2 linked regions of the Cohnella herbarum genome follow. The protein of the gene in region 2 interacts with the protein of the main gene of each other region in a pairwise test. Links are inferred from orthologs where the notes say so. Each region holds a gene or a part of one and is shown on either strand. Other genes may lie near its edges.

What was found.
Region 1: the proteins of mreB (region 2) and tuf interact in binary tests that used the Bacillus subtilis proteins (3 or more experiments, as listed by UniProt). The link is inferred for Cohnella herbarum from one-to-one orthologs.

Annotation. Positions count from the first base shown.
Region 1 is NZ_CP051680.1:4,498,887-4,501,877, forward strand. The notes cover bases 1-2,779. They hold tuf (elongation factor Tu), read right to left. Parts: upstream 2,098-2,779; coding sequence 904-2,097; downstream 1-903. Other genes in these bases: HH215_RS19200 (DUF421 domain-containing protein), read left to right, coding at 1-145; HH215_RS19205 (YitT family protein), read left to right, coding at 231-818; fusA (elongation factor G), read right to left, coding at 2,194-2,779. Outside these bases: more of fusA, read right to left, coding at 2,780-2,991. UniProt on the Bacillus subtilis protein: GTP hydrolase that promotes the GTP-dependent binding of aminoacyl-tRNA to the A-site of ribosomes during protein biosynthesis.
Region 2 is NZ_CP051680.1:4,750,846-4,759,371, forward strand. The notes cover bases 3,350-6,339. They hold mreB (rod shape-determining protein MreB), read right to left. Parts: upstream 5,349-6,339; coding sequence 4,350-5,348; downstream 3,350-4,349. Other genes in these bases: HH215_RS20290 (flagellar hook-basal body protein), read right to left, coding at 3,350-3,353; HH215_RS20295 (flagellar hook-basal body protein), read right to left, coding at 3,380-4,246; spoIIID (sporulation transcriptional regulator SpoIIID), read right to left, coding at 5,454-5,741; HH215_RS20310 (HD-GYP domain-containing protein), read right to left, coding at 5,943-6,339. Also shown: HH215_RS20270 (phospho-sugar mutase), read right to left, coding at 1-945; 3-hydroxyacyl-ACP dehydratase FabZ, read right to left, coding at 971-1,408; HH215_RS20280 (CDP-alcohol phosphatidyltransferase family protein), read right to left, coding at 1,577-2,086; HH215_RS20285 (DNA-directed RNA polymerase subunit beta), read right to left, coding at 2,208-2,441; more of HH215_RS20290, read right to left, coding at 2,511-3,349; more of HH215_RS20310, read right to left, coding at 6,340-7,079; HH215_RS20315 (M23 family metallopeptidase), read right to left, coding at 7,239-7,979; spoIID (stage II sporulation protein D), read right to left, coding at 8,074-8,526. UniProt on the Bacillus subtilis protein: Forms membrane-associated dynamic filaments that are essential for cell shape determination. Acts by regulating cell wall synthesis and cell elongation, and thus cell shape.

The sequences.
Region 1 (2,991 bases), 260 kb from region 2 along the record:
GAAACGGGTTGGCTTGAATGAAAACTGGCTTAATGCGAAGCTTGAGAAACTGGGTACGAAAGTGGAACGTATCTATTTCGCCCAGGTCGATTCGCAGAACAAGCTTTACCTGGATCCTTACGAAGATTCCATTAATGCTCACTGAGATAACAAATTCCCGGTTCCTCGTCATGGACAGCCCTTATCTCCCATATAGATAAGACAGGTTGCATTGAAGGGACTGATCGTGCTTGCTTTCGCTCCAAAAAGTCGTTGTTATCGTCATAGGCAGCATATTGATCGCAATGGGCATTGATTTTTTCTTAATGCCCATCAAGGTGTTAGACGGAGGACTGATCGGCATTGCTCTCATAGGAAACTATTTATTCGGAGTCAAAGTCGGTCTCCTGCTCATCCTCTGCAGCTTGCCCGTATTCGTTTACACTTGGTTCAAAGACAAATCCATCTTCTTTCACAGCTTATTCGGGATGATCTTCCTGTCCTACTTCATCGATCTGTTCGATCCTTATAATCCGCTGGGATCATTAATACATGATTATCCGTTTATCGCATCGATCGTCGGAGGACTATGCATAGGCATCGGCTTCGGTGTTTTACTCAGGTTCGACACAAGCACGGGCGGAATCGATCTATTAGCCAAACTGCTTGCCGGTAGATTGCGTATTAACGTAGGGATTTTAATTCTTATTATGGACGCGGTTGTCGTTAGCATAGGAGGTTTCTTATTTTCGGTGGATACATTCTTTCTTTCCGTCGCCACAATTAGCTCGGGCGGGTTAGCGACAAGTTTATGCACGACAAAGTATTTCTCCTACTAATAACGTAACGAACATTATATAGAAGAAAAAGAAGAGCTATCTAGGCGATTAAGCCTTGGATAGCTCTTCTTTATTGGAAAGTCGCTTATTTTTGGATAGAAGCAACTGCGCCTGCGCCTACAGTACGACCGCCTTCGCGGATAGCGAAACGAGTACCTTCTTCAACGGCGATTGGCGAAATCAGTTGTACAGTAACTTCGATGTTATCGCCAGGCATAACCATCTCAGTGCCTTCAGGCAGGTTGATGATACCAGTTACGTCTGTTGTCCGGAAGTAGAACTGCGGACGGTAACCTGTGAAGAAAGGCTTGTGACGGCCACCCTCACCGGAAGTCAGAACGTAGATTTGAGCTGTGAACTCAGTATGGGGTTTAACGGAACCTGGCTTCGCGATTACTTGGCCACGCTCGATGTCTTTACGGTCTACACCACGAAGCAATGCTCCGATGTTGTCGCCGGCTTGAGCTTGATCAAGCAATTTGCGGAACATTTCTACGCCCGTTACAACGGATTTGCGAGTTTCTTCTTGCAAACCGATGATTTCAGCCTCGTCGCCAACTTTGATGATACCACGCTCAACACGGCCTGTAGCAACAGTACCACGACCAGTGATTGTGAACACATCCTCAACAGGCATCAAGAAAGGCTTGTCAGTTGCGCGCTCAGGAGTTGGGATATAGCTGTCGATCGCTTCGAACAACTCAAGGATTTTGTCAGCCCAAGGACCATCAGGGTTAGCAAGAGCTTCACGAGCAGCACCGCGGATGATTGGAGTATCATCGCCCGGGAACTCATATTCGCTAAGAAGGTCGCGAACTTCCATCTCAACGAGTTCAAGCAACTCTTCGTCTTCAACCATGTCGCATTTGTTCAAGAATACGACGATGTAAGGAACGCCTACTTGCTTGGAAAGCAAGATGTGCTCGCGCGTTTGCGGCATAGGGCCGTCAGCAGCGGATACAACCAGGATCGCTCCGTCCATTTGAGCAGCACCGGTGATCATGTTTTTAACATAGTCAGCATGTCCTGGGCAGTCAACGTGTGCGTAGTGACGGTTAGGAGTTTCGTACTCAACGTGTGCTGTGGAAATTGTAATTCCACGCTCGCGCTCTTCTGGAGCTTTGTCGATTTGATCAAACGCTACTGCAGCACCGCTGCCGTATTTTTTGTTCAATACCGAAGTGATTGCAGCCGTAGTTGTAGTTTTACCGTGGTCAACGTGACCGATAGTTCCGATATTGATGTGTGGTTTGTTACGTTCGAATTTAGCCTTAGCCATGGATACTGTTCCTCCTTAATGAGTAAAAGGATTTATTTTGATGACGGGCGAAGACGGCTTATGCCATCTCCTAACCGTCTACTTTCAATAACTTGCTTATACGCCTTTGTACTTGGAAATGATCTCTTCGGAGATCGATTTCGGTACTTCTTCGTAGTGGGACAGTTCCATCGAGAACACCCCACGGCCTTGCGTACCGGAACGAAGCGTTGTGGAGTATCCGAACATCTCTGCCAACGGCACCTTCGCGCGAACGATTTGTGCGCCGAAACGCATATCGGATCCTTCGATGCGACCGCGACGGGAACTCAGCATGCCCATAACATCGCCGAAGTACTCTTCGGGAACCGTTACTTCAACCTTCATGATCGGCTCAAGCAAGCAAGGGCTACATTTGTCCTTAGCCGCTTTAAGCGCCATCGATCCAGCAATTTTGAACGCCATCTCCGAGGAGTCGACGTCATGGTACGATCCGTCAACGATAGTGGCTTTAATATCAACAAGCGGGAAGCCTGCGAGTACGCCATTTTTCATTGATTCTTCGATACCGGCTTGTACTGGCGCGATAAACTCGCGTGGTACTACGCCGCCGACGACTTTGTTCTCGAACAAGAAGCCTTCGCCTGGCTCACGCGGTTCGAACTCGATCCAGCAATGGCCGTATTGACCGCGTCCACCGGATTGGCGAACGAACTTACCTTCGACTTTCGCAGGGACACGGAATGTTTCACGGTAAGCAACTTGCGGTTTACCAACATTCGTCTCCACTTTGAATTCGCGAAGCATACGGTCAACAAGGATTTCCAAGTGAAGCTCGCCCATACCGGAGATGATCGTTTGGCCGGTTTCTTCGTCCGTGTGAGCACGGAACGTAGGATCTTCCTCAGCGAGCTT
Region 2 (8,526 bases):
CACGACGGCTCCCATCCGATCGCAGTCGGGGTCGGTGCCTACGATAATATCCGCTCCGACTTCGTTCGCGAGCTTGATCGCCAGCGTAAACGCTTCTTGCTCCTCAGGGTTCGGAGATTTAACCGTAGGAAACTGTCCGTCCGGCTGCTCTTGCTCCGCTACGACATGAACGTTGGAAAATCCAGCTTGCTCTAGCACCCGTTGGATCGGAATGTTACCAGCTCCGTGTAAAGGAGTGAAGACTACGCCCAGCGCTGCGCCTGCGCCCGTCTTAATTAACTCAGGCTGTACCGTCTGCGCTACGACCGTATCGATGAACCTCTGATCGGCTTCATCGTCTAGCCAGACCAGCAGGCCTTGAGCCTCGGCTTGTTCTTGCGACAAACGTTTCACTTGATCGAAAGATTCGACCTGCCGTATTTGTTGGATCACTTGCTCGGCTTGATGCGGCACGAGTTGCCCGCCATCCGCTCCGTATACCTTGTATCCATTATATTCGGGCGGGTTGTGACTCGCCGTCACGACGATTCCGCCTGTCGCTTGCAGATCGCGAACCGCGAACGAGAGCTGCGGAGTCGGCCGCAGGGAGCGGAACAAGTAAGTGCGAATGCCGTTCGCCGCAAGTACGCAAGCAGCTTCCAAGGAGTACACGTCGGAATTGCTGCGTGAATCATGCGCGATGACGACGGAAGGCGCGGAGGATTCCCCGAGCAGGAAACTCGCGAATCCTTGAGTCGCTTTACCGATCACATAGCGGTTCATCCGATTCGTTCCCGCGCCCATCACTCCGCGAAGTCCGCCGGTACCGAATTCGAGATCGCGGTAAAACCGGTCCTCGATTTCTTCGCCGCGACCCTCGATCGCCCGTAATTCATCTTTCGTCCGTTCGTCTATGTTAGGATCCTGTAGCCAAGCTTCATATAAGAACTGCGGATTGGTAGCCATGGTTTCTCTCTCCCTTTATGAATTGTTAGCTTTTCGACGGATCGGAAAGAGCGAACATAAGCTCGCCTTCAGCGACGACAACGTCGCCCACTCGCGCCGTACCCCGGCCTTTGCCGATCGGCCCTTTCAAGCGGGTGACTTCCAGCTCCAAAGTCAACGTATCTCCCGGTTTCACTTGTCCGCGAAATCTGAATTCGTCGATGCCCGCGAAGAAACCGAGCTTGCCTCTATTTTCTTCTAACGCCAGCATAGCGACCGTGCCGACTTGCGCTAACGCTTCAACGATCAGTACGCCAGGCATAACCGGGTATCCCGGAAAATGTCCGACGAAGAACGGCTCGTTCATCGTTACGTTTTTGAGTCCTACAGCACGTTTCCCCGGCTCGAGTTCCAGTATGCGATCGATGAGCAAGAACGGCGGGCGGTGCGGAATCAATTCCTGAATTTGCACGATATCTAACATTATTTATTCCTCCTATATCATCTAACCTGTTGTACGAATAATTGAACCGCGAAGGCAAATAATACTATTATCCCTTAGGCGAACTGCAGTCGCAAAGGTTGATATAAGAGAGCTTGCCGCCGCCCGCCGTTCCTCCAGCCGGCGGCGGGCTCTTTTGTGCCGCAACGGTTAAGATGCCCGGTTTAAGTTTCTGAATTTCATGAAATAAATGATCGAAGCCAAGAAAGACAAAGCGATTCCGAACCATAATACGTCTACTCCTATGGATTGTTCCAAGAATAGCAATGTAATCGCCGCGTAATAAATGACGGTGGTCGCTTTGCCAAGCAAGTTGGCCGGCACCGTCTTTAAGCCGCGGAAATGAAAAATCGCCGAAGCGATAATCATGACCAGTTCACGGAATGCCATCACGATAAATGCCGCCAACGGAAGCACGTTCTTGATTAGAAGCGCCAGAATGACGGATAACATCGTAAGCTTATCCGCTAAAGGATCCAACATGCTGCCGGTTAACGTAACTTGTCCGCTTCGACGGGCGATGTATCCATCCAATATATCCGTTAATCCAGCTACCAATAATACGCACAAAGCCGCGATCGACTGATCGTTCAAATACAAGATCAAAAACAAGGGGATTAACACAAATCGGGACATCGTCAGCATATTGGGTACATTCATTCCCGTGCTTCCCCCATTTCTCTAAAGTTCCCAATCATTATAACGCTCACCCCTACAAATGAAAACTCCCCGAGCAGAAGCCGGGGAGTTGCCGTCCCGGTTGCAAGGCGCAGGCCAGGCATCAGCCGCCCTCCGCGAACACGAGATCATACATATGCTTCCAGGTGCCGGAATCGAATACGTCCGATAAAGGCTTATCCCCAAGTACGGTGTATCCTACCGCCAATCCAACGATTAAAGCCATAACGCAAAACACAGGAATTATCAACATTTTAATGCTCATCCAAATGATTCGGGCAACGACCCTACCGGAGGATCTATTGCTTTGCTCATTCGAACGTGAAGGTGCTGTCATGAAGATTTCGTCTCCTTCGACGCACAACGTCGCGGACTTGATACATACGATCATTATCCGCTTTGAAACTTATCCGCGCAAGCTATTCGCCATTCCCATCATCTGTTCACTGGAGGAAAGAGCTCTCGCGCTCAACTGATATGCTCGTTGTACGATCATCAAATCGGTCATTTCATCGGCCATGTTTACGTTGGATTGCTCCACGAAGCCTTGTAGAACGGAGATGCCGGTTTCCCCGTTAGGCAACAACGCAACATCGCGCACGACGTTTGCCGGATCCACGTTTTCCGGAATGCCGTATAAATTATCGGCAACCGCCTGCAGCAGCTCGGAATTGGTCACCTGAACCAATTTGAGAGTGCCTAAATTGATCGGGGTAGTACCCTCGCCTCCAACGGCCGTTAACGTGCCGTCGGTTCCGACGGTTAGTTCGTAACCTGCCGGTACGCGTATAAAGTCCTCGCCGTTACCCGTATTTCCGACGACCTGTTGTCCGGAGTTCGTTACGAGTATCCGATCTCCGTTCGCATCGGGCATTAATTGAAACGGACCATGCCGCGTGAACGCGCGGGCTCCGTTTATGTCTCCGCCCGTGCGCACTTCGAACAATGCGTTGCCTTCAATCGCGATGTCCGTCACGTTACCCGTCTGTTTAAGCACGCCTTGCGACATATCCGTTTGAATGGCGGCAATTCTCGAACCCCATCCTTGCGTGAAGCCTAGCGGAGTCCGCCGGCCTGCTTGGTTGAAATCCTCCAGATGCGGATTAAGGCTCGTTAAAATATCTTCAAATACCGCGGATTTACGTTTATAACCCACCGTATTGGCGTTCGCGAAGTTATCAGCAAGCATATCCAGCTTCTGCTGAAGGGCGCCCATGGAGACGGACGCAGTGATCATCGAGTTGTTCACTTAGGAGTTCCTCCTTATGGCGTCTGTTATACTCTGCCGATTTCGTTTACGGCTTTATCCAAGCTGCGATCGTAAGTCTGAATGACCTTCTGATTCGCCTCGTAAGCCCGAAGCGCCGACATCAGATCCACCGCGGATTGAGCGGAATCGACGTTCGATCGTTCGAGGTAGCCTTGGCGAACTTCGACCCGATCGCCTTCAGCGATTTGGCGAATGCCGGCTGCATCCCCCGCGTACCGGAATCGTCCATCCCCTTCGCGAATGAGCATGTTCGGGTTGTCCACCCGCATGATTCTCAACTGCGGCTCACCAGGCAATGGCAATCCGGTTGCCCGATCTAGCAACCTCCCGTCGGCACTGACGTTCACCGACTCCCAAGGTACGGTAACTACGATCGGTTGTCCGTTCGCGCCAACGACCTGTTGTCCGTCCGATGTCAACAACGTGCCGTCAGGCGCGGTCTTAAAGCTTCCGTCTCTCGTATACCTTTCTTGACCCTGCGCCGACGTTACGGCGAAGAAGGCTTGAGGCTTATAAGTCACTTCGCCGTTCTCGTCCACGAATTTGCCGGACTGATCGAACGAAGTTCCATCCACGAGAATATCCGACATGAGCGCCAAATCTTGAAAACGGTAAGTTTCCCTAAGATCGCCCTGCGTCATGCTGAGAAGGTTCTCTTCGGCGAACACCCCGGTACTTAGCTTCCCTACGTTTCCTTGGGAAGGATTATTGCCGCCCATTACGGAAATTAACATTTCCGGAAATGCACGATTAACGGAATTGTTCCCCTTAAACCCGGGCGTATTAATGTTCGCGATATTATTCGTAATCGTATCATGACGCCTTTGCTGAGCCAGCATCCCCGACGCAGCCGTGTATAAACCTCTTAACATGGAGCCATCCTCCTATTGCGCTGTTCGTGTCTGCCGAGCTCGGGCGCCGATTGCGCTTCGCTTGCTCGCGATCACGTTTCGTGTCGCATTCCTCGTAACCGGATTAACCTAATTTACGCGTCATTTTGTCGAGATGGTCAAGCATGATTCCGGTTCCTTTAACGACGCAGTGCATCGGATCTTCGGCGATCAGCACCGGCACTTTGATCTCGTCGGCCAAGAGCGCGTCGAGTCCGTCGAGCAACGCCCCGCCGCCGGTAAGAATAACCCCGCGGTCGATAATATCCGCTGATAATTCCGGCGGCGTGCGCTCTAATACGGATTTAGCCGAAGCTACGATAGACATTACAGGCTCCCAAAGCGCTTCGCGGACTTCATCCGAATGAATCGTTACCGTCAACGGAAGCCCGGTAACCATATCCCGTCCGCGAATGTCCATTTCTTCTCTACGTCCGCTGAGATAAACGGTTCCGATTTTTATCTTGATATCTTCGCTCGTGCGTTCTCCGATAAGCAACTTGTATTTGTTCTTTATGTATCTCATAATCGCGGCGTCGAACTTGTCCCCTGCGACTTTAAGAGAAGAGGCGGTTACGACGTCGCCCATGGAAAGAACGGCAACATCCGTCGTACCTCCGCCTATATCTACAACCATATTTCCGCTCGGCTGAAAAATATCCATGCCAGCTCCGATCGCCGCCGCCTTGGCTTCCTCTTCCAGGAATACTTCCTTGGCGCCGCTTCTTTCGGCCGCTTCGCGGATCGCTTTCTGTTCTACTGACGTTATATTCGTAGGAGCGCAAATCAGAATTCGCGGACGACTGTACCAGTTCTTTCCGCCAACGCGTTGAATGAATGCTTTAAGCATCATATCCGTTACTTCGAAATCGGCAATTACGCCGTCCCTTAACGGACGAATCGCAATGATATTGCCGGGAGTGCGCCCCACCATCCGATGGGCTTCCTCTCCAACCGCAAGCACCTTGCGAGTATCGCTTTCAATAGCGACGACAGAGGGCTCGTCGAGTACGACTCCCTTGCCTTTTACGTGAATCGATACGTTCGCCGTACCCAGATCGATGCCGATGTCTTTGCTAAACATGCGTCTATTATCCCTCGCCAAATATGGAGTGTCTGATATTGTAATAGTATAATATTCGCCGCTTATGCTGCAAATCCTTCTTTCTTCTCGACATCATTAGTAAAATTATGCTTTTCCCGCTGTCATAACTTCCCGTTTTTTGATCGTCGTCTTCTTGTACTTGATTTTGGTCGCTTCTCCTCCCCTTAGATGACGGATCGACTTATGGTATTCGAGAATGTGCTTTACCTGGTCGGCCAAATCCGGATTGATCTCCGGCAACCGCTCAGTTAGGTCTTTGTGCACCGTGCTTTTGGAGACGCCGAATTCTTTGGCTATCGTACGTACGGTATTGCGCGTCTCCACTATGCTTCGGCCAATTTTGATCGTTCGTTCCTTAATGTAATCGTGCACGCTCCCGCCTCCCTGCTGAAATAGATTGGTACAGTATATGAGGGGCGCGGTCACTTATTCTATGTAGCCAAGCCTGACAGGCTAGGAAAGTCCTTTTTTTGACTCGATTTATAGGTCCGGCAAGCTTTGAAGTGCATCTTAAGCCCTAAGAAAAAAGACGAAAAGGGATTTCCCTTCCGTCTTCCGGACATGCTTTAACCGTTATTTGTCGGCTTTCCCGACGATTACGACGTTCATGTGCCTGTGTAATTCCAACTGATACGGAATAATAACGGCCGTTCCGTCCGATTCGGAATAAACTTGCACGAGCGGTCTCTGAATGGGACGACCCGCCGTCTCCATTACGGTAGCCGATTGTCCGTTGCTCAACTTAACTCGCGTCGAGACCGGATAAATGATAACGTGATTCAGGAAAGATTTGATGAGTTCCCAATCGAAATCATAATTACCCGACGCGAATAAATATTCGATCGCCTCGGAAGGCTCGTAGGCGTTCCGATGGTGCCGGGGAGAACCTAAAGCGTTGTACACGTCCGACAAGCCAACGATTTGCGCGAATTCCGGGATATTATCGTTCGTCATCCCCAACGGGTAACCCGAACCCCGATAACGTTCATGATGCAGCAGAGCGCATTGCGCCGATGCCAACGGAATTTCCTTCATCCCTTTAAGCACGCGGTACCCTTCGCTAGTATGCTGCCGCAAAGTCGCCAGCTCCGATTCGTTCAATTCGCGATTGACCTTAGTGAAATCCAAAGGTAACCGGGTCATGCCGATATCGCAAAACAAAGCCCCTATCGAGAGGTCATAAAGCTTAGCGCTATCGAATTTTTGTACGGTTCCTATTATGTTTGAACTCAAGGTCACGTTAAGAGCATGCTCGAACAGGATACGATCCGACTGGATCATTACTCCGAGTTCTTCGGCCAACGCCCGTTGGGAAGTAATCTCCCGTAAAATATCGCGAATTTGTTGACGGAAGTTCCCTTCCGGAAACGGCAGCACGATCTGCTCTAACATCAATCCCTTGTCGATGAACTCGATGACTAATCGTACTGCTTCTTCGCGCGCCTTTTCGTTGTTTTTCAATTGATCGATGTCCGGGCGAATCCACGAATCCGAAACGGCAGAGCGTCTAAGCTTGGATCTCGCATCGCTAGTAGATGTTTCCGATGGGTCCCGCAAGTGAACGAACTTGACCCTTAGCGTTCTGAGCCTATTAATATATTGCTCCGTGAGCACCGTGCCCGCCTCTAGCATGACAATCCCGTTATTTCCTTGCACCGATTTCTCGAGTACGTCCCCGGTCTCTAGCTCCGATATCCCCACAATCCTCATGATTCTCTACCTTTCCATCGGAATCTGATGAGCTATACGTGCTGTTGGTAAGAATTATGACATACCTTTCCTTCTATTGTCGAGATTGGATGGAAAAAGAAATAGAGCATCCCTATCGTATTACCCGTGATAGGGATGCTCTATTCTCTTCTAACTCTCTTACTTCGCGGATTTAATCAATGTGCCCGGGTTTACCGACTCGCCATTGTTACGAACCTCGAAGTGCACGTGCGCCGCTTCCGACGGTTCCAACTCGCTTTGTCCGGCAGATGCGATAACGTCGCCTTGCTCGACTTCTTCGCCGACTTGAACCTTCAGATCGGTCAAGCTTTGGTACACGGTAACTAAACCGTCCGGGTGCTCGATTTGCACCTCGTAGCCATTGGTTGGCGTTTGACTAGCAACCGTGACCTTACCGCTAAGAGCAGCTAGTACTTCGAAAGACTTGGCGTCTTTGCGAGCCAAATCGGTAGCCATGTGCGGCGAGAACGTGTTATTGTACTCGACCATGGCCGCTTCGCGATCTTCCACCGATGCCGTTGCATCATAGAATGGAACGATCGTGTTCATGTCTTCGATCTTGGCTACCGGCCAACGGAGCGTTTCCCCGTTGGAGATTACCGCGGTTGCTTCCGGACTTGTTTGTCCGTTTGTCGTTGCTTCGCCGTCGACTTCTGTCAAACTGGGAACGGTATTCTGCGGATCTTTAGGATCCGTCCCCGAGTTCAGCCAGAGAATCGTTACGATAATTGCTGCCGCGGCCATGTAAGCTGCAGGGAATACCCAGCGCTTGGAAAGGAACTTTTTCCATCCGGTAGGCCTGACAGCGGGAGACGCACCCGCAACTGACTTGTGAGACTCTTCGATTTTACGTGGTGTTTTGCTGTTTCCATCATTCATTATTATCATCACCTCAGTAAGTCATTGTTACCAGGTGATGGCGTTTTATACCTGTTTGTTTTGAAAGATTACAATTTTTATAGCTTCTGCCTACTTACAGTCTGTTTTTCGAGCTATTCGCAAGCTTTGAAACTTTCTCCACCCGCGCGCCCGAATAGTAGTATTCGACGATCTGATCCGCCGTTTTCCCCGTCTGCGCCATCCCTTCTGCCCCCCATTGGCTCATTCCGACGCCATGTCCGCTGCCGTAAGTCGTCAGGATGATCATACCCTTCTCTATCGTCCAATCGAATGCGGCGGAACGCAAACCTAGCTTTTCGCGTACTTCTTCACCGGATATTCTCTTGGATCCCGCTACCATTTCCTTCACTCGTCTTCCTTGCGTCCATTCCATAATCCGTAGGCTCGGCTTGTCCGTCCCGGCTGCGCTTACCGCAATCGCATCCACTCCAAGCTTTCGATAGAATTCCGACAAGGGCATCTCTACTCGATTTATCGCTCTAGGAGAACGTTCTTTATCCCACGGACTTGCGACCGATCGCAGATA